3 regions of the Hydrogenophaga sp. GW456-12-10-14-TSB4 genome follow, and region 1 is predicted to be linked to each of the others. Evidence: predicted binding sites of a transcription regulator. Region 1 holds the regulator's gene; each other region holds the start of a gene.
The links. Region 1 encodes HrcA, which represses chaperone genes, less so after heat shock. Its sites were predicted from a motif close to TTAGCACTCNNNNNNNNNGAGTGCTAA; they were not measured.
Positions count from the first base shown of each region.

Region 2: groES (co-chaperone GroES) is a predicted target of HrcA. The motif match lies at 1,656-1,682, and genes of this name have one in related genera.
Region 3: rpoH (RNA polymerase sigma factor RpoH) is a predicted target of HrcA. The motif match lies at 2,246-2,272, and genes of this name have one in related genera.

Region 1 covers NZ_JBWKZH010000001.1:260,721-268,081, reverse strand. The annotation lists gene AC07ZS_RS01290 (dynamin family protein) at 1-1,301, shown strand, start outside; gene mutY (A/G-specific adenine glycosylase) at 1,298-2,392, shown strand; gene rapZ (RNase adapter RapZ) at 2,389-3,312, opposite strand; gene recN (DNA repair protein RecN) at 3,328-4,971, opposite strand; gene AC07ZS_RS01270 (NAD kinase) at 5,028-5,945, opposite strand; gene hrcA (heat-inducible transcriptional repressor HrcA) at 6,040-7,059, shown strand; tRNA gene AC07ZS_RS01260 (tRNA-Ile) at 7,082-7,158, shown strand; tRNA gene AC07ZS_RS01255 (tRNA-Arg) at 7,187-7,263, shown strand.
Region 2 covers NZ_JBWKZH010000073.1:16,446-23,806, forward strand. The annotation lists gene groL (chaperonin GroEL) at 1-1,217, opposite strand, end outside; gene groES (co-chaperone GroES) at 1,265-1,558, opposite strand; gene AC07ZS_RS25370 (sensor domain-containing diguanylate cyclase) at 1,891-3,552, shown strand; gene AC07ZS_RS25375 (NADPH-dependent FMN reductase) at 3,630-4,181, shown strand; gene AC07ZS_RS25380 (SDR family oxidoreductase) at 4,195-4,983, opposite strand; gene AC07ZS_RS25385 (PAS domain-containing sensor histidine kinase) at 5,013-7,064, opposite strand; gene metK (methionine adenosyltransferase) at 7,247-7,361, opposite strand, start outside.
Region 3 covers NZ_JBWKZH010000026.1:43,794-51,154, reverse strand. The annotation lists gene kce (3,5-dioxohexanoate:acetyl-CoA acetone transferase) at 1-19, opposite strand, end outside; gene AC07ZS_RS14405 (cyclase family protein) at 33-1,031, opposite strand; gene AC07ZS_RS14400 (LysR family transcriptional regulator) at 1,133-2,059, opposite strand; gene rpoH (RNA polymerase sigma factor RpoH) at 2,304-3,251, shown strand; gene AC07ZS_RS14390 (7TM diverse intracellular signaling domain-containing protein) at 3,380-5,149, shown strand; gene lysS (lysine--tRNA ligase) at 5,150-6,715, opposite strand; gene AC07ZS_RS14380 (ABC transporter ATP-binding protein) at 6,792-7,361, opposite strand, start outside.

The DNA of each region.
Region 1 (7,361 bases):
TCGGCGCCGAACCCGAACTCACGGTGAGCCTGCTGCCGCAGGCCCACGCGGTGGTGTTCATCCTCGCGGCCGACACCGGCGTGACCAAATCCGACCTGACCATCTGGCGCCAGCACCTTGCGGTGCTGGGCGAGGGGCGGGAATCCCGGCTGGTGGTGCTCAACAAGATCGACACCATGTGGGATGCGCTGAGCTCGCCCGAGCAGGTGCAGTTGCAGATCGCTTCGCAGCGCACCGACTCGGCCGAGATCCTCGGTCTGTCGCCGCGCCAGGTGCTGGCGGTGTCGGCCCAGAAGGGCCTGCTGGCCAAGGTGCACCGCGACAAGAAACTGCTGGCGGCCAGCAACCTGATGGAGCTGGAGACCGCCCTGGGCGTGGACCTGCTGGGCCAGCGCCGCAAGATCCTGGGTGCGGCGGTGGCCAATGGCATCCAGTCCCTGCGCGCGGAAACCGGCCGCATGGTGCACACCCGCGCGCGCGACCTGGTCGAGCAGATCCAGGAACTCGAAGGCTTGCGCGGCAAGAACACCGGCGTGATCAAGCAGATGCGGCTGCGCATCGAGCAGGAGCAAGCCGATTTCGATGCCAGCGGCGCCAAGATCCAGGCCGTGCGCTCGGTGCACCTGCGCCTGCTCAAGGACCTGTTCGCCATGCTCAGCTCCTCCCACCTCAAGGCCGAGGTGGCCACTTTGGGCAAAGCCCTGAAGCAACCGGGCATCAAGCTGGGCGTGCGCCGAGCCTATGACCAGACCTTCGACCGCCTGCGCGCCGACATGGCCAAGTCCGACCGCATGGCGGGCGAGATCCAGTCCATGCTGGAGGGCAGCTTCAAGAACCTCAACGCCGAGTACGGCTTCTCCTTGCAGGCACCCACGCCGCCGCGCCTGGGGCAGTACGTGAAGGACCTCGACCTGATCGAGAAGAGCCATCTTCAATACCTCAGCCTGGGCAATGCGCTGCGCCTGGCCCAGCCCGAGTTTGCCGAACGCCTGGCGCGCGCGCTCATGAGCCGGCTTCGCGTGGTCTACGACACCGCGGTCAACGAGGTGGAGCTGTGGAACAAGTCCGCCGCCGCCCAGCTGGACGCGCAACTGCGCGAGCGCCGCCGCAACTTCAGCCGCCGCATCGAGGCCGTGTCGCGCATCCAGCAGGCCGCGGGCGGCCTGGACGAGCGCATCCGGGAATTGCAGGCGCACCAGGCCGAACTCAACCAGCTCGACGTCAAACTGGCCGAGCTCACCGAGCACCTGCTGGCCGCCCCTGAAGAAGAACCGTCTTCCGAAGAAGCACTGGTGGCATGAGCGCCGAGGCCGTTTCGGTGCACCCCTTGGGGGAGGTTCTGCCCATCACGTTCGCGCCCCGGCTCATTGAATGGCAGCGCCATTCGGGCCGCAGCGGCCTGCCCTGGCAGAACACCCGCGATCCGTACCGGGTGTGGCTGTCGGAAGTGATGCTGCAGCAGACCCAGGTCAGCACCGTGCTGTCCTACTACCCCCGCTTCCTGGAACGCTTCCCCGATGTGCGCGCGCTGGCCGCTGCGCCTCCGGACGACGTGATGGCGCTGTGGAGCGGTCTGGGTTACTACAGCCGGGCGCGCAACCTGCACCGCTGCGCGCAAGCGGTGGTGAACGACCACGGTGGCGTGTTCCCGGGCACGGCCGAGCAACTCGAAACCCTGCCGGGCATCGGCGCATCCACCGCCGCAGCGATCGCGGCGTTCTGCCACGGTGAGCGCATCTCCATCCTGGATGGCAATGTGCGCCGCGTGTTGTCGCGCCTGCTGGCCTTCGAGGGCGATCTGGCGCAGGCCGGGCCGCAGCGCGAACTCTGGTCGCTGGCCCAGGCGCTGCTGCCGGACGCTCCCACGGGCGACGACATGACGGCCTACACGCAGGGCTTGATGGACCTCGGTGCGACGGTGTGCCAGCGCACCAAGCCGTTGTGTGGGCGCTGCCCGGTGCAGACGGTGTGCCGCGCTCACGGGACCGACCAGACGACCCGCTTCCCGGTCAAGACCCGCCGTGTGGCGCGCCGTTTCGAGAGCTGGTGGCTGTTGCTGGTGCGCGGCAGCGGTGCCGATGGGCAGCCTGGCTTCTGGCTGGAGCGCCGGCCGGCGCCCGGCATCTGGGCGGGGCTGTATTGCCCGCCCGTGTTCGCCGATGAAGCCGCTGTGCAGGCGGCACTGCCATCCGGGTTCGCCCAGCGGCTGCAGCCGCTCGAGCCGGTGTCGCACAGCCTCACCCACCGGGAGTTGCGTCTGCACCCCCTGCTGTTGGACCTGCCAGGTGACCAGACCATGGACAGCTTGCCGGGCCAGTGGGTGCCCGCCGCTGCCTTGATCGACCACGGCCTGCCGACACCGGTGCGCCAGCTGCTGTCCGCTCTGAGTTAGGTCAGTTCGGCCGCCTGGCTGGCTGGCCCCGGCCAGTTGTCGTCTTCGCGATGGCGCACGCGCGTGAACCAGTCGGGTGCGAAGGTGTCGGCCAGCCGCTCCACCAGGTAGACCGAACGGTGCTGGCCGCCGGTGCAGCCGATCGCCACGGTGACGTAGCTGCGGTGGTCGCGCAGCATCTGGGGCAGCCAGTGGCGCAGGAAGGCGGTGATCTGCTCTTCCATCTGCACCACTTCAGGCTGCGCCGCGAGGTAGGTCGCCACCGGGGCATCCAGCCCGCTCAGCGGCTTGAGTTCGGGTTCGTAGTGGGGGTTGGGCAGCATGCGCACGTCGAACACGAAGTCGGCGTCCATCGGAATGCCGCGCTTGAACGCGAAGGACTCGAACACCAGCGTCAACGGCGCCTGCGTGGTTCCGAGCAGGTCCTTGATCTGGCTGCGCAGGCGCGTGGGGCGGATCAGGCTGGTGTCGAGCACCAGCGCCTGCTCGCGCAACTCGGCCAGCAACTCGCGTTCGTGCTCGATCGCATCGGTCAAGGCCCGGTGCTGGTCTTGAGACCGCTTGAGCGAGAGCGGATGCAGGCGGCGCGTTTCGGAGAAGCGCCGCACCAGCGTGTCTGTGGTCGCGTCCAGGAACACGGTGGTGAGGTGCACCGGCCGGTGGGCACGCCGCTGCAACTGAGCCAGGCGCCTGGGCAGACCGGGCAGGGCGGCCGCGCTGCGCACGTCCATCGCGATCGCCACGCGGGCTGCGCGGTTGCTCTGCTCAAGATCGATGAAGGATTCGAGCAGCTCGGGCGGCAGGTTGTCCACGCAGTAGAAGCCCACGTCTTCCAGCGCCGTGAGCGCCACCGTCTTGCCCGAGCCGGACATGCCGGTGATCAGGACGAGGTGGATCGGGGTGTCATCAATCGGGTTCATGGCAACGGCCGCGGTTCACGCGGCCAGCATTTCGCGGGCATGCGCCAGCGAGATTTCGGACTGTTCGCCGCCGCCCAGCATGCGCGCGAGTTCGCGCACGCGCGCATCGGTGGCAATGGGCTCGACGGTGCTCTGGGTCTGACGGCCCACGGCCTGCTTGCTCACCAGCAGGTGGTGGTCGGCGCAGGCGGCCACTTGCGGCAGGTGGGTCACCGCGAGCACCTGGCGGTCCTTGCCGAGTTGGCGCAGCAGCTGGCCCACGGTGTGGGCCACGGCGCCACCGATGCCCGAGTCCACCTCGTCGAAGATCAGCGTGGGGGCCTGGCCCAGGCGGCTGGTGACCACCGAGATGGCCAACGCGATGCGAGACAGCTCGCCGCCCGAGGCCACTTTGCCGACCGGTTTGGGTGTGGCGCCCGCGTGGCCGGCGACGCGGAACTCGACCTGCTCCGCACCGTGGGCCTGGGGTTCTTCCAGCGGCAGCAAGGCCACCTCGAACACCCCGCCTTGCATGCCGAGGGTCTGCATGGTGGCGGTGACGGCCTTGGACAGCTTGGGCGCGGCCTTCTGCCGTTCCTTGCTGATGGCCTGCAAGGCGGTGGCAAAGGTCTTCCAGTCGGCGCGTTCCGCGCGTTGCAGCGCCTCAAGGTCCAGCGCCTGATCGATCTGGGCGAGTTCGGTCTTCCACTGCGCATGCACCTCGGCCAGCTCTTCCGGCGTGCGGCGGTAGCGCCGGGCCAGCGAAACCCAGAGGGACAGGCGCTGGTCCAGGGCTTCCAGACTGCCCGGGTCGCGCTCGGTGTGGCGGCTGTACTGGTGCAGGCTGTGCACCGTGTCCTGCACCTGGGCGAGCGCGGCCTCCAGTGCTTCGATGGCGCTGGCGAACTGCGGTTCGATGTGGGCCTGGGCTTGCAGGGCCGACAGCGCGCGGTGGATCAGGGCGGCGGCATTGGTGTCGTCTTCGTCCAGCGCGTTCGCAGCGATCTGGGCCGCGTCCAGCAGGCCCTGGGCGTTGGCCAGCCGGCTGTGCTGGGTGTTGAGCTCTTCCCACTCACCGGCCTGGGGGCTGAGTTTGTCGAGCTCCGCGATCTGCCAGGCGAGGCGTTCGCTCTCCTGCTGCAGGCTGTTCTGTTTTTCGGTGGCGCTGTCCAGCGCCTTGCGGCGTTGGCGCCATTGAGCCCAGGCCCGGGCCGCCGGCGCGGTGTCGATGCCGGCATAGGCGTCGAGCAGGTCGCGCACAGCCTCGGCGCGCGTGAGGCTTTGCCAGGCATGTTGGCCGTGGATGTCCACCAGCCCGTCGGCCAGGGCCTTGAGCTGGGTCACGGTGGCCGCGCTGCCGTTGATCCAGGCGCGGCTGCGGCCTTCGGTGTCCACGGTGCGGCGCAGCAGCAGGCCGTCTTCGACGGGAAATCCCTGTTCTTCCAGCCACGGAGTGAGCGAAGCGGGGGCATCGAACTCGGCCGCAATGTCGCAGCGCGCCGCGCCTTCGCGCACCACGCCGCTGTCCGAGCGCGAGCCCAGGGCCAGCTGCAGGGCGTCGATCAGGATGGACTTGCCGGCCCCCGTTTCCCCGGTGAGCACACCAAAGCCGGAGCCCAGCTCCAGTTCGAGGGACTGCACGATGACGAAGTCGCGCAAAACGATGCGTCTGAGGCTCATGGATGTGCGGGGCGCGGCGTTGAAGGGATGGACAGGCCGCTATTTTGACCGGGCTTTCAGGCCCCTTCGTTCCAGTGCAGCTTTTTGCGCAAGGTGTCGAAGTAGGTCCAGCCGACCGGGTGCAACAGGCGCAGCGCGTGCTCGGAGCGGCGGACCACGATGCGGTCGCCGTGCAGCAGGCTGGTGAGCGATTGCATGTCGAAGTTGGCGCTGGCGTCGCGGCCCGAGACGATCTCCACCGCGATCTCGCTGTGCGACGGAATCACCACCGGCCGGTTGGACAGGGTGTGGGGCGCGATGGGCACCATCACCCAGCCGCCGATGCCGGGGTGGAGCAGGGGGCCGCCGGCCGAGAGTGCGTAGGCGGTCGAGCCGGTGGGGGACGCGATGATGAGGCCGTCGGCGCGCTGGTTGGCCACGAAATGACCGTCCACTTCCACGCGCAGCTCGATCATGCTGGCCACGCCGCCCCGGTTGACCACCACGTCGTTGAGCGCCGTGGCCTCGAACACGCAACGGCCGTCGCGCCAGACCGTGGCCGCCATCAGTGCGCGCGCGTCTTCCTCGAACTCGCCGCGCAGGATGGGGCGCAGCTTTTCCTGGTAGCCGTCGAACGGGATGTCGGTGATGAAACCCAGGCGCCCCTGATTGATGCCCACCAGCGGCACGCCATAGCGCGCGAGCTGGCGCCCGATGCCGAGCATGGTGCCGTCGCCGCCGACCACCAGGGCCAGATCGCAGGCCTTGCCCATCGCGGGCACGTCCAGCGCCGGGTACTGCAGCAGACCCGTGTTGGAGGCGGTTTCCTTTTCCAGTGAGACGTCGCAACCTTCGTCGTGCAGGAAGTGCGCGATCTCGTCAACCGCGTTGCGCGCCCCGGGTGCGTGGTACTTGCCCACGATGACGACATGCGCGAAGCGCAAGGGCCGGTTCCATCGGACGGTCGTGGACCGGGTGTCGGTTGACATGCTCATAAGGAAATTACAACACAGCTTCTCTGTGGCGGAATGGCATAAAACCCTGTGTCCCGGCGGTACTGCCGGGGGCATCCGTCCTTAGAATGAAGCCATGTTGGATGACCGCGCCAAGTTGCTGCTCAAAGCCCTCGTCGAGCGTTACATCGCCGACGGCCAGCCCGTCGGTTCGCGCACGCTTGCCAGGGCCGCCGGCATGGAGCTGTCCCCGGCCACCATCCGCAACGTGATGAGCGACCTCGAGGAGCTCGGCCTGATCGCCAGCCCGCACACCTCGGCCGGGCGCATTCCCACGGCGCGTGGCTACCGCTTGTTCGTGGACACCATGCTCACGGTGCGCCGTGAAAGCCTGCCCGCGGTGAGCGACATGGCGTCACCCGGCCTTGAGGCAGGGCAGCCCCACCGCGTGATCAGCAACGCCGCCCAGATGCTGTCCAACCTGTCCCAGTTTGTGGGCGTGGTCATGGCGCCGCGGCGGGCCTCGGTGTTCCGCCACATTGAGTTCCTCAGCCTGTCCGAACGGCGCGTGCTCGTGATCATCGTGTCGCCCGAGGGCGACGTGCAGAACCGCATCATCCACACGCAGGTCAACTTCACCCAGCCCCAGCTGCTGGAAGCGGCCAACTTCCTCAACGCCCACTACTCGGGGCTCACCATGGAGGCGGTGCGCGAACGCCTCAAGACCGAGCTGGACGCCTTGCGCGGCGAAATCGCCGATCTCATGAAAGCCGCGGTGGACATCGGGGCCGAGGCCAGTGAGGCGCAGGACGAGGTGGTGGTGTCGGGTGAGCGCAACCTGCTGTCGGTCAGCGAGTTCTCCAGCGACATGGGCAACCTGCGCCGCATGTTCGATCTATTCGAGCAGAAGACCCAGCTGATCCGCCTGCTCGATGTGTCGGCCCAGGCCGACGGGGTGCGCATCTACATTGGCGGCGAGAGCCAGGTCGTGCCCTACGAGGATCTTTCCGTGGTCACCGCGCCGTATGAGGTGGACGGCCAGGTGGTGGGCACCTTGGGCGTGATCGGTCCTCAGCGCATGTCGTACGAGCGCATGATCCAGATTGTTGATGTCACGGCCAAGCTGGTTGGTAACGCGCTCAGCCACCACAAATAAGGGCCCCTACAATCCTCGTGGCGGGCCGTTAGCTCAGTTGGTTAGAGCAGAGGACTCATAATCCTTTGGTCGTTGGTTCAAGTCCAACACGGCCTACCAAAAAAATGCTGCTATAATTCGAGGCTTCGCGGCTGTAGCTCAGTTGGATAGAGTACTTGGCTACGAACCAAGGGGTCGTGGGTTCAATTCCTGCCAGCCGCACCAGAACATCGTTCTAGAACAACGGGTTAGCTCCAAAAGAGCTAGCCCGTTTTTCTTTGCTGCGGGACTTTTGCGGGACTCGGAATTGATCATCAGCATCC
Region 2 (7,361 bases), on a different contig from region 1:
GCAGCGCGGGTGGCGTGCAGGGCGTCTTCCACGCGGGCCTTCTTTTCCTTCATCTCGACTTCGGTGGCGGCACCGACCTTGATGACGGCCACGCCGCCGGCCAGCTTGGCCACGCGCTCTTGCAGCTTTTCGCGGTCGTAGTCGCTGGTGGCTTCTTCGATCTGCACGCGCACTTGCTTGACGCGGGCTTCGATGTCAGCGGCGGCGCCGGCGCCGTCGATGATGGTGGTGTTTTCCTTGCCGATTTCCACGCGCTTGGCCTGGCCCAGGTCGGCCAGGGTCACCTTCTCGAGCGTCAGGCCCACTTCTTCAGCGATGACCTTGCCGCCGGTCAGGATGGCGATGTCTTCCAGCATGGCCTTGCGGCGGTCGCCGAAGCCAGGGGCCTTCACCGCCACAACCTTCAGGATGCCGCGGATGGTGTTGACCACCAGCGTCGCCAGGGCTTCGCCTTCGACGTCTTCGGCAATGATCAGCAGCGGACGGCCGGCCTTGGCGACTTGCTCCAGCGTGGGCAGCAGGTCACGGATGTTGGAAACCTTCTTGTCGTACAGCAGCACGAAGGGGTTGTCCAGCAGCGCCGATTGCTTCTCGGGGTTGTTGATGAAGTAGGGCGACAGGTAGCCGCGGTCGAACTGCATGCCTTCGACGACGTCGAGTTCGTTCTGCAGCGACTTGCCGTCTTCTACGGTGATCACGCCTTCCTTGCCGACCTTGTCCATGGCATTGGCGATGATCTCGCCGATGCTGGTGTCGCTGTTGGCGGAGATGGAGCCGACCTGGGCGATTTCCTTGCTGGTGGTGGTGGCCTTGGAGGCCTTCTTCAGCTCGGCGATCAGGGCTTCCACAGCCTTGTCGATGCCGCGCTTGAGGTCCATCGGGTTCATGCCGGCGGCCACGTACTTCATGCCTTCGCGCACGATGGCCTGGGCCAGCACGGTCGCGGTGGTGGTGCCGTCACCGGCGTTGTCGGAGGTCTTGGAAGCGACTTCCTTGACCATCTGGGCGCCCATGTTCTGGAGCTTGTCCTTGAGTTCGATTTCCTTGGCCACGGACACACCGTCCTTGGTCACGGTGGGGGCGCCGAAGGAGCGCTCGAGCACCACGTTGCGGCCCTTGGGGCCCAGGGTGACCTTGACCGCGTTGGCCAGGATGTTCACGCCTTCAACCATGCGTGCGCGGGCTTCGCCGCCGAAAATGACGTCTTTTGCTGCCATGTTGTTTCTCCGGATTCAGTAAAAAGTGGGGGAGGGGGCGCGGAGGATTACTCGACGACCGCGAACAGGTCGTCTTCCTTCATGACCAGCAGCTCGTCGCCGTCGATCTTGACGGTCTGGCCGCTGTACTTGCCGAACAGAACGCGGTCACCGACCTTGACGTTCATGGCGGCGATTTCGCCCTTGTCGTTCTTCTTGCCAGGACCGACCGCCAGGACTTCGCCCTGGTCGGGTTTTTCGGCGGCTGCGTCGGGAATGACGATGCCCGAGGCGGTCTTGGTTTCGCTGTCAACGCGCTTGACGATCACGCGATCGCCGAGAGGACGAAGTTTCTTGGTCATTGCATCTCCTGGGTATGGAACGGATGGGGTTTATTCAGAACGGCGGTGCCAGCCCGGACAGGCCAGCGGATACCGCTGATCGACTTGGCAGAGCGTGTTAGCACTCAACGCCAGCGAGTGCTAATCATAAGGGCGTCGGAACCCCATTTCAAGATCGGGTGGCTTTATTTCTGGCGCTTGCGGTGTCCGGCCGACCCGCCGGAGATCCTGTTGTCACAAACATTTACGATGCCGGGATGGATCGCATTTTCCCGCTCGCCGCACCGGTTGCCCCTGCCTTGACTCGGCCTATCCGGATGTGGGCCGCGTTGCTCCTGGGTCTCTGTTTGACCTTGGGATGGGGCGTCGCCCGGGCGTCCGCCCCTGCGGCCACCGATGTCACCCTGCAGGCTTTCTACTGGGTCGATACCACGGGGCAGGCGTCGCTGGAAGAGGTGCAGGGCCGGCCAGCCGGGGATTTCCAGCCTCTGGACCGCTACCGGTCCTTTGACCTGGCGAATGCCGCGCTGTGGTTGCGCCTGGACCTGCCGGCGCTGGACACCGGCCGCCGCTGGTACCTGGCCTTGAGCGCGGCGGCGTTCATCAACCGGGCCACGCTCCATGTCGCCGACGCCCAGGGGCAGTGGACAGTGCAGCAGGCCGGCGATCTGTTGTCGGTGTCCCAGTGGAGCCACCCGGACCAGACCCCGGTGTTTTCCGTGCCCGCCGGGTCGGCGGGCACAGTCTGGTTGCGGCTGGAGAACCGGCCCGCGTCGCTGAGCCCGCGTCTGCTGCTGCTGGAAGAAGACACGCTGCAGGAAACGCGTTACTGGACGTTCCTGTTGATCGGAGGCTATCTCGGTTTCGGTCTGCTGGTCTTGTTCTGGGGCTGGGTGCACGCGCGCCTGTACGGCGACCGGGCTTTCATCGCTTACTGCTGTTATGTCGCGTGCATGCTGGGTTTCCAGGCGGCCTTCACCGGCGTGGGCGGGTTGTTCTTCTGGCGCGACTGGGCCTGGTGGAACGACGCCGCACCGGCGGTGTTCATGCTGTGGCTCACCGCATCGGGCATCTGGTTCGTGCGCGAGGCCTGCGCGGTGTCGCGCCACCACCGTCGGGTGGACCGCTTCGTGCTGGCCTGGTGCGGGTTCGGCTTGTTGTTCCCGGTGGTCTACCTGCTGCTGCAGAACCAAGTGGTGTTTGCCGTGCTCAACCTGTACGGCCTGTTGTCGGTGATATTGAGCTTCACGCTGTGTGTCTGGACCTGGCGGCTGGGCGAGAAGTACGCGGGCTGGCTGGCGTTGGGCTTCCTGCCGGTCCATCTGAGTTACCCGTTTCCTGCGCTGCGCTCGGCCGGTGTCCTGCCGGACAGCTGGGCCACCCAGTACGCGGTGCTCATCGGTTCGGCGATCGAAATCCCGCTGTTGCTGTACATCCTGCACCGACGCGCCAAGGAGTTCAACGAGAACCACGCCCGCCTGCGCGCGATCGAGAGCACCGACCCCCTGACGGGCTTGACCATTGCACCGGTGCTCGACCTGCGCCTGCGCGACGCCATGCGCCGCTCCAGGCGCTATGGTCATCCTTGTGGTCTCCTGATGGTGGAGCTCGTCAACCATGCGGACATCGCGGCTCGCCAAGGGCGGGAGGTGGCCGACCGCGCGCTGGTGGTGGCCGCATCGCGCCTGTTGCACGTGGTGCGCGACGTGGACACGGTCTGCCGCGTGGCGAATGCGCGCTTTGCGGTGCTCGTCGAAGGGCCGCTGCAGCCGGACCACCTGATGTTGCTGGCGCAGCACATCGTCGCGAAGGGCCTGGAGCAGGTGCCCTCGCTGCCGGCGGGGGTGTCGCTGCGCTTTCGCCTGGTCTCCATGTCGCTGCTGGACGGGGCGAGCGAGGGGGACGATGGGCGCCTGCTGGATCGGCTGGGCGCGGCGTTGGACCAGATGGCCGATGACGCCCGCAAGGTCGTGCTGCACCTGCCGGCTCGCTCAACGGTACCCACACCGTCCTGAGTGTTTGTCTTGAGCCTGTAGTCTGTCGCCCTCACCCTTCGTGCTTGTTTCAACCCCGTACCTGGAGAGGATTCGATATGAGTGGATTCCAAATTGGCGTGATCGTCGGCAGCCTGCGTCGCGACTCCTTCAACCGTCAGCTGGCCACCGCGCTGGCCCGGCTCGCTCCCCAGGAGTTCACGTTCAAGCCACTCGAGATCGGTGACTTGCCGCTGTACAACCAGGACGACGATGCCAACCAGGCCGCGCCGGTCAAGCGACTCAAGTCCGAGATCGCGGCCTCGCAAGGCTTGCTGTTCGTGACCGCCGAGTACAACCGCTCCATCCCCGGTGTGCTGAAGAACGCCATCGACCACGCCTCGCGCCCCTATGGCCAGAACGCCTGGGCCGGCAAGCCTGCCGGGGTGATCGGTGTGTCGGTCGGTGCGATCGGTACCGCGCTCGCGCAGCAGCATCTGCGCAATGTGCTGGCCTACCTGGATGTGCCCACGCTGGGCCAGCCCGAGGCCTTCATCCAGTCCAAGGAAGGGCTGTTCGACAAGGACGGCGGCATCGGCGCGGACAGCAAGGCGTTCCTCCAGAAGTGGATGGACACCTATGCCGCCTGGGTGCGTCGGCACGCGGGCTGAGGGCCCGCCCGGCTCAGAAATGCGCCAGGTAACCGCCGTCCACCACCAGCACCTGGCCGGTGACGTAGCTGGCGGCGGGTGAGGCCAGAAACACCGCCGCACCCCCGATTTCCTCCGGCCGCCCCCAGCGGCCCAGCGAGCTGCGCCGCTCCAGCCAGGCGGCGGTGGCGGCGTCCTCCACCATCGCGGTGTTGGTGTCGGTGGCGAAGTAGCCCGGTGCGATGGCGTTGACGTTGATGCCCTGCGGGCCGAGTTCGGCCGCCAGCGCGCGCGTCAGAGCTTCGAGCGCGCCCTTGCCAGTGGTGTAGGCGGCGTCGCCGGCGCGCGCGATCGGCCCAGCGATGGAGGTGACATTGATGATGCGGCCGAAGGCCTGGGCACGCATGGGCCGCGCCACTTCGCGGCACAGGTGCCAAGCCGAGACAAGGTTGGCTTCCAGCAGCTCGCGCAGGGCCTGGGCGGGCAGTTCGTCCAGGGGCTGGCGCCGGCGCTGCCCCACGTTGTTGACCAGGATGTCGATCTGGCCGCTCTCGGCCAGGACGTGGGCCACGGCCGCGCTCGCAGCGGCTTCGTCGGTCACGTCGAAGGGCAGCGCGTGGGCGGTGCCGCCGCTTTGCCGTACCTGATCCACGGCTTCGCGCAGGGCGACGGCGTCACGGCCGTTGAGCCACACGGCGGCGCCATGGGCGGCCAGCGCCTTGGCCATGCACAGACCGAGGCCGCGGGCCGCGCCGGTGACGACGGCGACGCGGCCTTGCAGGGAGAACAGGGTGGTGGGAATCGGGGCGGTGGTGGGGTTCACCGCGCGATTATCGGCCGGCCTTCGGCAACTCAGGCCGGCAGCTCGGCCAGTGAGGACTCGGGAAACGCCATGTCCTGTTCCATGCCGTCGAAGGGCAGGGTGAAGTAGAAGGTGCAGCCTTCACCGGGCGCGGTCTCGGACCAGATGCGCCCGCCGTGGCGCTCGATGATGCGCTGCGACAGCGCCAGGCCCGTGCCCGTGCCTTCGAAGTCCATGGAGTGGTGCTGACGCTGGAACATCACGAACAGGTTGTGTGCCTTTTCCAGGTCGAAGCCCACGCCGTTGTCGGCGATGTAGAAGGTGCGGCCGCCCACGGGGTTGACCTTCCAGCCCACCTCGATGCGGGCCGCGTCGCGCGGTCGGGTGTACTTCACCGCGTTGCCCAGCAGGTTGCCCAGGGCCTGGGCCAGCAACATGGCGTCGCCTCGCACGATGGGCAGGTCGTTCTCGATCACCCATTCGATGCGGCGGTCCGGGTTTTCCTGTTTCAGGTGCGCGATCACGCCCTGGACGAGCTGGGCGATGGGCACCGGTTGGGTGTCGACCGCCACGCGACCGAGTCGAGCGTATTCGAGCAGGCCTTCGATCATCAGGCTCATGCGCTTGGAGGCCTTGGCGATCGAGTTCTGGTACTGCAAGGCCAGCGTGTCGGCGGAGTCGCCCATCTGCTCTTGCAACAGGCTGACGAAGCTCGCGATGTGGCGCAGGGGTGCGCGCAGATCGTGCGAGACCATGTGCGAGAACACGTCCAGGTCCTTGTTGGCCGCCACGAGCTGTTGTGTGCGCTCGGCGACGCGTTTTTCGAGCTCGCGGTTGAGGTCGTTCATCACGTCCTCCAGGCTCTTGGCCGCGGTCATGTCGCGCGTGATGCTCGAGAGGCCCTGCAGTTCGCCCGCTTCATTGCGCAGCGCGGTCAGCACGGTGTGCGCCCAGAAGCGCGAGCCGTCCTCGCGCAGGCGCCAGCCCCGCGTTTCCCACTGGCCGTGGGCCTTGGCCAGGCGCAGCACCTGGCCGGGGTCGACCTCGTCTTCGCCCGCGTTGTCGGTGGACAGCAGCACTTCATAGGAACGACCCATGATCTGCGAACGGGTGTGGCCGTGCAGCCGCTGGGCGCTCTCGGTCCATTCGGTGATGCCGCCGTTTTCGTCGACGAAATAGATGCAGTAGTCCTGGATCGCGTCCACCATCAGCCGGTAGCGCTGCTCGCTGGCAAACAGCTCGGCGGAGCGCGAGCGCACGCGCTCTTCCAGGTCCTGGTTGGCGTGCAGCACGAACTCCTCGGTGCGGCGGCGCTCCGTGATGTCGTGCAATTCAATGAAGAAGCCCTCGACCGAACCGTTCTGGAAGTCGGGGATGTAGTGGATCTCGAAGTAGTTGCGCGAGCCGTCGGCGGCCACGCGCTCGGCCTCGAAGGTCTGCGTCTGGCCGGAGAGGGCCTGTGCCACGCGCGGCAGGATGTCGGGCAGGATGTCGGGCCGCACCACCTGGCTCAGGGGCGAGCCCACCATGTCGATCGGCAGTTTGCCGTAGCGCGCGGCGTGCGCGTGGTTGGCGAAACGGCAGATCAGGTTCTTGTCGTAGTAGGCCAGGCGCGCGGGAATGCGGTCGGTGATGCTGCGCAGCAGGCTGTCCTGGGCCGAGGCGGCCTGGGCCGCGTCGAGGGGTGTGACCACCGCGCTGCCGTGCAGGAAATGGCCTTCGGCATCGAACACCGGCGTGGAGGCGAGGCGGGCGCGAAAGAGGCTGCCGTCGACGCGTTGCCAGTCCAGGTCGACCGGCTCGCTCTGCCCGCTCTGGCGCAGGGATTCCACGTGGGTGGTCAGCGCGTCGCGCGAACGCGGCGCGACGAGTTCGTTCAGGGGCATGCCCGGTGCGCCGTGGCCCAGCCAGCCCAGCAAGGCCTGGTTGAGATGCACGCAACGCTGCTCGGTGTCAAAGGTGAGCAGACCGCAGCTTGCCTGGTCGCAAAGGGAGCGGGCGCTGTCCAGCGCGGCCTGGAGTTCTTGTGTGCGCAGCGCCAGCAACCGCTCGAGCTGTTGCTCTGGCGTTTCCATCCCGTCGGGGCAGATAGAGGTGTCCATGGTTCAGGGCTCCCGGGTCATTGCATTGCAGCCAGAAAGGTGGCTTGTACTCCCATATCGGACGCCGCCGCTGAAAATTCAAATTGTTACGACCGGTGGTTTTCCCTGTTGTCCGAAAAAAGTACGAAAAAAAGCCCCGCAGGCTGTCGCCCGGGGGCCTTGTCGGCCGATTGCGTGAAAATTTACAGGCCGGCGGCCTTGCGCAGCGCGGCGGCCTTGTCGGTGCGTTCCCAGGCGAATTCGGGCTCTTCGCGACCGAAGTGGCCGTAGGCGGCGGTCTTGGTGTAGATCGGGCGC
Region 3 (7,361 bases), on a different contig from region 1:
TGTTCTGTTGGGCGGCCATTGGGCTTCGTCCTTTACTTGATGGCAATGGGATTGATGGGAGAGCCCACCGCGCCGGTGATCGGCAGCGACGGCGCGCAGAAGAAGAACTCGTAGACGCCGTCGGCCAGGCAGTCCTGGGCGAGTTCGCGCACGTTGAAGATCTCGCCCATGGTGATGCCGATCATGGGAATCACCACCCAGTGCCAGGGCTGACCGATTTCCATGCTTTCGTTCGGGCGGACTTCGCAGCCCCAGGTGTCGAAACAGATGGCGGCGATGTCCTTGCGGTGGATCCATTCGCAGGTCTCGAAACGCAGGCCGGGGGCATCGCCGCCGGCGTAGCCGCCCCAGTCGTCGGCGTCCAGGCAGTGCTCCATGTGGCCGGTCCGCACGATCACGAAATCGCCCGGGCGGATCTCGACCCCCTGGGCCTTCGCGCAGTCGTCCAGGTCCTGGCTGCTGATGCCGTAGCCGGGCGCGAGCGAGTCGCCGCCCTTGAACCGGGCCACGTCGAGCAGCACGCCCCGGCCGACCATCTTGTCGCGCGTCTTCTCGATGCCGTTCTTCTTCGCGCCCGTGGCATCGACCAGCGTGGCCTCATAGCCGTTCCACATCTTGTCGCCGTAGAAGATGTGGCCGAGCGCGTCCCATTGCGTGCCGCACTGCAGAGGCATGGTCACCATGTCGTCGGCGTAGCGCAGTCCCAGGTGGTCCTGGTTGCCGGCGACGGCATCGGTCCCCGTGGCGAGCATGGAGTGGATCGGGTTGAAGCGGCCGCCCCAGCCCGATTGCGGACCCCGGAAGTTGAAGTCCAGGCCCAGCGAGATGGCCTTGCCCTTTCTGATCAGGCCGGCGGCGCCGACCAGGTCGGACGGCTTCACATGGTTGAGGGTGCCGATCTCGTCGTCGGGACCCCAACGCCCCCAGTTGGACACCTTGGCGGCCATGGCATCGAGGTCGGCCCGCTTGAGGTGGCGCGACGGCGTGTTGGAGGGCACCACCTTGGGGGTGGGTTTCGTTTTCGTGTTCATCGAGTCTCCTGTGGTCGAACCGCACCGTCGGGAACGGCAGTGCAGGCCCCGGAGACTATTGGGTTTGCCTGGCGATCACCAATATCAAATAGGCATCGAACCTAAACCTGAACCGCGCCCGGCCAGTCGCCCGCGGCCATGTGCCTCTGCGCGATGCCGTGGAAGAGTTCGACCAGCTTCTGCCCGGCCGCGGGCATGCTGCGTTCACGCGAGTAGATCAACGACCAGGTGACATGCAGGCCGTGCACCGGCGCGAGCGAGATCGCCCCTGCCCGGTGCTCGTCGTGCATGGCGCTGTACGGGTTGACGGTGCATCCGAGGCCGCGCGAGACCGTCTTCACCAGCAGCCGCGTCGAATTGCTCTCGAACAGCAGCTTGACCTTCAGCCCGCTGCGCTTGAGCGCCTCGTCCAGGATGACGCGCATGGCGTTGGGCGAGCGCGTCAGCGCGAGGGGATGTTGGACCACCTGTTCGAGTTCCACCGTGCCATCCGGCCGCCGCTCGATGTCCATCCCTTTCGGATGCGCCAGGACCAGCGGCTCGGTGATGAGCGAGCGCGACTCCAGACCGCGCATGGATTCGGTGGACGACACGATGCCGGCGTCCAGATCACCGGCCAGCACCTGCTGGTAGATGGAGGAGCTGATGCCCTCGGTGATCGACAGGCGCACCGCCGGGTACTGGCGGTGGTACTGCTCCATCAGCGGCACCGTCATCAGGTCGCACAGCGAGGGTGGCATGCCGAAGCAGAACTGGCCCTGCACGCTGACGGCCAGCGCACCGACGTCGCTGCGGAGGTTCTCCATGTACTGCAGCAGTTCGCGCGAGCGGCTGGCCATCAGCTCGCCGGCCTCGGTCAACCGGGCCCCGCTGTCCGAGCGCACGAAGAGGGTCACCCCGAGCTCCTCCTCCAGCTGCTTGATCTGGCGCGAGAGCGCGGGCTGGGCGACAAACAGGACAGCCGCCGCCCGGCTGAAGCTGCCCAGTTCAGCGATGCGCAAAAAATACCGGAGCTGTCGCGGTGTCATTCCTGGGGGTCCTTTCAGTCTGCGGCCGGGCGCGTCATGGTAGAGGGTGGGCATGGTCCGAAGTGGGAAAACACCATGAAAACAACCTGTTTTTGATTCAAAAGTTTTCAATTGACAGGCTTTCCAGGGCGTTTCGACCCGTGGCGGCCAGAAACCACGGACCGGGCAGGGCATGGAACTTTGGCTTTAGCACTCGCTCATAGAGAGTGCTAACATGCTTCGCAGACACCTGAGGAGGGTTCACATGTCCCACACGCTAGCTCCTGTTGCCACCGCCACCACCGGCTCGATCGCCGTGGCGAATCCCTGGGCGCTCGTACCGCCCCTGGGCAACCTGGACGCCTACATTTCCGCGGTCAACCGCCTGCCGCTGCTCACGCTGGAGCAGGAGCAGCAGGCCGCCCGCCGCCTGCGCGATGACAACGACCTGGACGCCGCCGGCCAGCTGGTGATGTCCCACCTGCGCCTGGTGGTGTCGATCTCGCGCCAGTACCTGGGCTACGGCCTGCCCCATGGCGACCTGATCCAGGAAGGCAACGTCGGTCTGATGAAAGCCGTCAAGCGCTTCGACCCCGACCAAGGCGTGCGCCTGGTGAGCTACGCCATGCACTGGATCAAGGCCGAGATCCATGAGTACATCCTGAAGAACTGGCGCATGGTCAAGCTGGCCACCACCAAGGCCCAGCGCAAGCTGTTCTTCAACCTGCGCTCGCGCAAACAGGGCTTCCGCGCCGACGCGCTCGACGGCGACACCCACCGCGAGGTGCTGTCGGACAACGAAGTGGGCGTGATGGCGCGCGAACTCAACGTGAAGCCGGAAGAAGTGCGCGAAATGGAAACGCGACTCTCCGGCGGCGACGTGGTGCTCGACCCCGCCCCGGGCGACGACGGCGAGGACAGCTTCGGCCCCATCGCCTACCTGGCCGATGCCACCCACGAACCCACGGCGGTGCTGGAGTCGGCCCAGCGCGATGCGCTGGCCACCGAAGGCGTGGCGCGCGCCATGAGCGAGCTCGACGAGCGCTCGCGCCGCATCGTGAGCGAGCGCTGGCTCAAGGTGAACGACGACGGCTCTGGCGGCATGACGCTGCACGAACTGGCGGCCGAGTACGGCGTGAGCGCCGAACGCGTGCGCCAGATCGAGGTGGCGGCCATGAAGAAAATGCGCAAGGCGCTGGCCGCCTACGCCTGACCCGCTGTCCCCAGTTGCCACCACGGCCCCGGCGGTTTCACGACCCCGGGGCTTCTTTTTTTACGGACGGTGCCCGACAGCGGACCTGCGTCACGCGCGGTGGGCGCCACAGGCGACACAATCGAGGGATGTCTGATGTCTTGTGGAAGGGTGCGACGCCCGGGACCCGTCGTGCTCGCAGGCTGGTCGCCTGGCTGACGGTGGTCTTCTTCTCGCTGTTTCCTGTGCTTCACGCGGTGGCCGCCGACGTGGCCCCCGTGGTGCTGGACGGCTCGCAGCCCAGCGTGCCCCTGGCCCAGCGCAGCCTGTACTGGGTCGATCCCGGCGGCCAGCTCACGGTGCAGGAGGTGCAGGCGCGGCAGCACGAACTGCCTTTTGCCGTGCGCAGCGCCGAACACCGCCTGACACTGGCCGACGGCGCCGCGCTGTGGGTGCGTTTCGACGCCCAGGCCCTCGATGACCACGCCCGCTGGGAACTGGAGCTGGCGCGCTCCGGCACCGACCGCATCACCCTCTACCACCAGTTGGCCAACGGCGAATGGAAAGCCCAGCACGCCGGCGACCGCCTGGCGGTGAGCGACTGGGCCTTCCCCGACCGCTACCCGGTGTTCTCGCTCGACCCGCGCACCGATGCCGTGGTGACCTACTGGGTGCGGATCGAGCACGCGCGCGTGCCCTTCTCCGGCACCCTGCAGATCCACAACCACAACACGCTGCGCGAACTGCGCATCCACCAGCAGTTCCTGCTGGGGGCGTACTTCGGCATGACGCTGTTGCTCACGGCCACGGCCCTGGCCAATGCCCTGGTGTTCCGGGACACCAGCTTTGCGGCCTACGCGGTCTACATCACGGTCCTGGGCCTGGCGATGGCCTCGTCGCTGGGCGTGGCCGGGCAATTTCTCTGGCCGGATTCGGCGCGCTGGAACGGCCTGGCAGAGTTCGTGCTGATGCCCCTGACCGCCGTCTGCGGCCTGCTCTTCGTGAGGCAGGTGGTGCAACCCCGGCGCATCGGTCGCTGGCTGGACCGCTCGGCCCTGGCGATGCCCGTTCTGCTCGTGGGCCTCATCGTGTGGGACACGACATCCCCGGACGGCTGGACCCTGCAGGCGGTCACGGCCGCCTCGGCGGCCACCCTGGCGCTGGTCTACGCCATGCTCTGGGCCGCCTGGCGCACGGGCGACCGCTGGGTGCGCTGGATCGCGCTGGGCATGCTGCCGGTCCTGCTGGCCGGGGCACTGCCGGTGATGCGCAACTTCGGCCTGATCTCATCGGGTTTCCTGTCGCAATACGGCATGGTGATCGCCGCCGCCCTCGAAGCGCCCTTGCTGATCTACGGCCTGCTGCAGCGCTCGTCCCTGCAGCACGAAGCCCAGGCCCGCGCCCGCGCACTGGCGCTGACCGAGCCGCTCACCGGCCTGACCAACCGCCACAACTTCATGCTGCGGCTGCACGACAGCGTGGTGCGGGGCCAGCGCTACGGACACCAGAGCGCGCTGCTGCTGATCGGCCTGGACAACCACGCCTGGTTTGTCGAACAGCACGGCCGCGAAGTGGCCGATCGCGCGCTGGTGATCACCGGCTCGCTGTTGCGCTCGGTGGCGCGCGACGTGGACACGGCGAGCCGGGTCGACGACAGCACCCTGGCGTTGCTGATGGAAGGCCCGGTGCGCGAAGCACAGGCCCTGGCAGCGGCCACCGGCATCGTGGCCGGCGGCCTGCGGCCTTCGGTGCAACTGCCCGTGGGCACCACCTTGAAGTTCAAGATCGTCGTGGCGCTGCTGCCCGACCCCACCCCCGAACTTCAGCAGGACGCCCAGGCCCACCTGGACTGGCTGCGCCAGGCCCTGGACGCCTTGCGCAAGGACCCGCGCAAGGCGATCCTGAAACTGAACTTCTGATCAGCCTTCGCGGCGCAGCGCGGGGAAGAGGATCACGTCGCGGATGCTGGGGCTGTCGGTCAGCAGCATCATCAGGCGGTCGATGCCGATGCCGCAACCGCCGGCGGGGGGCATGCCGTACTCCAGCGCGCGGATGTAGTCGGCGTCGTAGTACATGGCCTCTTCGTCACCACCGTCCTTGGCAGACGCCTGCGCCTGGAAGCGCGCGGCCTGGTCTTCGGCGTCGTTGAGCTCCGAGAAGGCGTTGCCGAACTCGCGTCCGGTGATGTAGAGCTCGAAGCGCTCGGTGACCGCGGGGTTCGCGTCGTTGGCGCGGGCCAGCGGCGAGATCTCGGTCGGGTGGTCCATGATGAAGGTCGGGTTCCAGAGCTTGTCCTCGACCTTTTCTTCAAAGTACAGCACCTGCAGGCTGGGCAGGCTGCGGCCGGAGAGCTGGTGCTTTTCCTCGCTCAGGCCCAGCTTCTTGAGCTGCGCCTGCAGCCAGGCGGCATCGTCCACGCTGTCGCCCGCGTCGGTGTACTTGACGATGGCCTCGCGGATCGTCAGGCGCTCGAAGGGCGACAGGATGTCCACCGGCTGGCCCTGGTAGGTCAGCGGCTCGTCGCCGCGGACCTGGCGCACCACGTGGCGGATGAGCTGTTCGTTGAAGTCCATCAGGTCCTGGTAGTTCCAGTACGCCGCATAGAACTCCATCATGGTGAACTCGGGGTTGTGGCGGACGCTGATGCCTTCGTTGCGGAAGTTGCGGTTGATCTCGAACACGCGGTCGAAGCCCCCCACCAGCAGGCGCTTGAGGTAGAGCTCCGGCGCGATGCGCAGGAACATCTCCTGGTCGAGCGCGTTGTGGTGGGTCTTGAACGGCTTGGCGTTGGCACCACCGGGGATCGGGTGCAGCATGGGCGTTTCCACTTCCAGGAAGCCGTGGCTCACCATGAAGTCGCGGATGCTGGCCAGGGCCTGGCTGCGCGCGACGAAGCGCCTGCGGGCGGTTTCGTCGGTCATCAGGTCCACGTAGCGCTGGCGGTACTTGATCTCCTGGTCGGCGATGCCGTGGAACTTGTCGGGCAGCGGGCGCAGGCTCTTGGTGATCAGGCGGATGCGGTCGGCCTGGATGGTGAGCTCGCCGGTGCGGGTGCGCATGAGCACGCCCTCGACCGCGATGATGTCGCCCAGGTCCCAGTGCTTGAAGGCGCCGTGCTGCGCCTCGCCCACGCCGTCGTTGTTCACGTAGATCTGGATGCGGCCGCCGGAGGGGCCGAAGGACGCGTCCTGCAGCGTGGCGAAGCTGGCCTTGCCCATCACGCGCTTGAGCATCATGCGACCGGCCACGCTGGCGCGCACCGGCTCGGCTTCCAGCGCTTCCTTGGTGGTTTCGCCATAGCGGGCGAACAGATCGGCCGCCTTGTCGACCGGCTTGAAGTCGTTGGGAAACGCCACCCCCTGGCCCTGTTTCTGCGCCTCGCGCAGCGCCTTGAGCTTCTCGCGGCGTTCGGCGATGAGCTGGTTGTCGTCGTGCGCCGCAGGCGCACCGGTCTCGGCGGTGGGGGGGGTTTGGGCTTGGGTCATGAATGAAAAATGGGTTGGGCACCGAGGTGCGCAACCCATGATTGTAGTTTTCGGCCCGATCGGGGCCGAATTCGTGTCATTCGCCGAGGTAGGCGGCGCGCACCTTGGGGTCGTCGAGCATGTCGCGGCCCACGCCGGTCATGATGATCTCGCCCGAGTCCATCACGTAGCCGCGGTCGGCGATCTGCAGCGCGCGGCGGGCGTTCTGCTCCACCAGCAGGATGGTCACGCCCTGGGCGGAGACGTCGCGCACGACCTCGAAGATCTTGTCCACCATGATGGGCGACAGGCCCATGGACGGCTCGTCGAGCAGCAGCACCTTGGGCTGGCTCATGAGCGCGCGCGCCATGGCCAGCATCTGCTGCTCGCCGCCGCTCATGGTGCCGGCCAGCTGGTCCTTGCGCTCGCGCAGGCGCGGGAAGATGCCGAACATCTTCTCGATGTCCTGTGCGATGCCGGCCTTGTCCTTGCGGATGTAGGCGCCCATCTGCAGGTTCTCGGTGATGGTCATGCGGGTGAACACGCCACGGCCTTCCGGCACCATGGCCAGACCTTGTTTCACCAGGTCCCACGCGCCCTTGCCCTTGATGCTCTTGCCCAGGTATTCGATGTCGCCGGCCTCGTAGGCGAGCGAGCCGGTGACGGC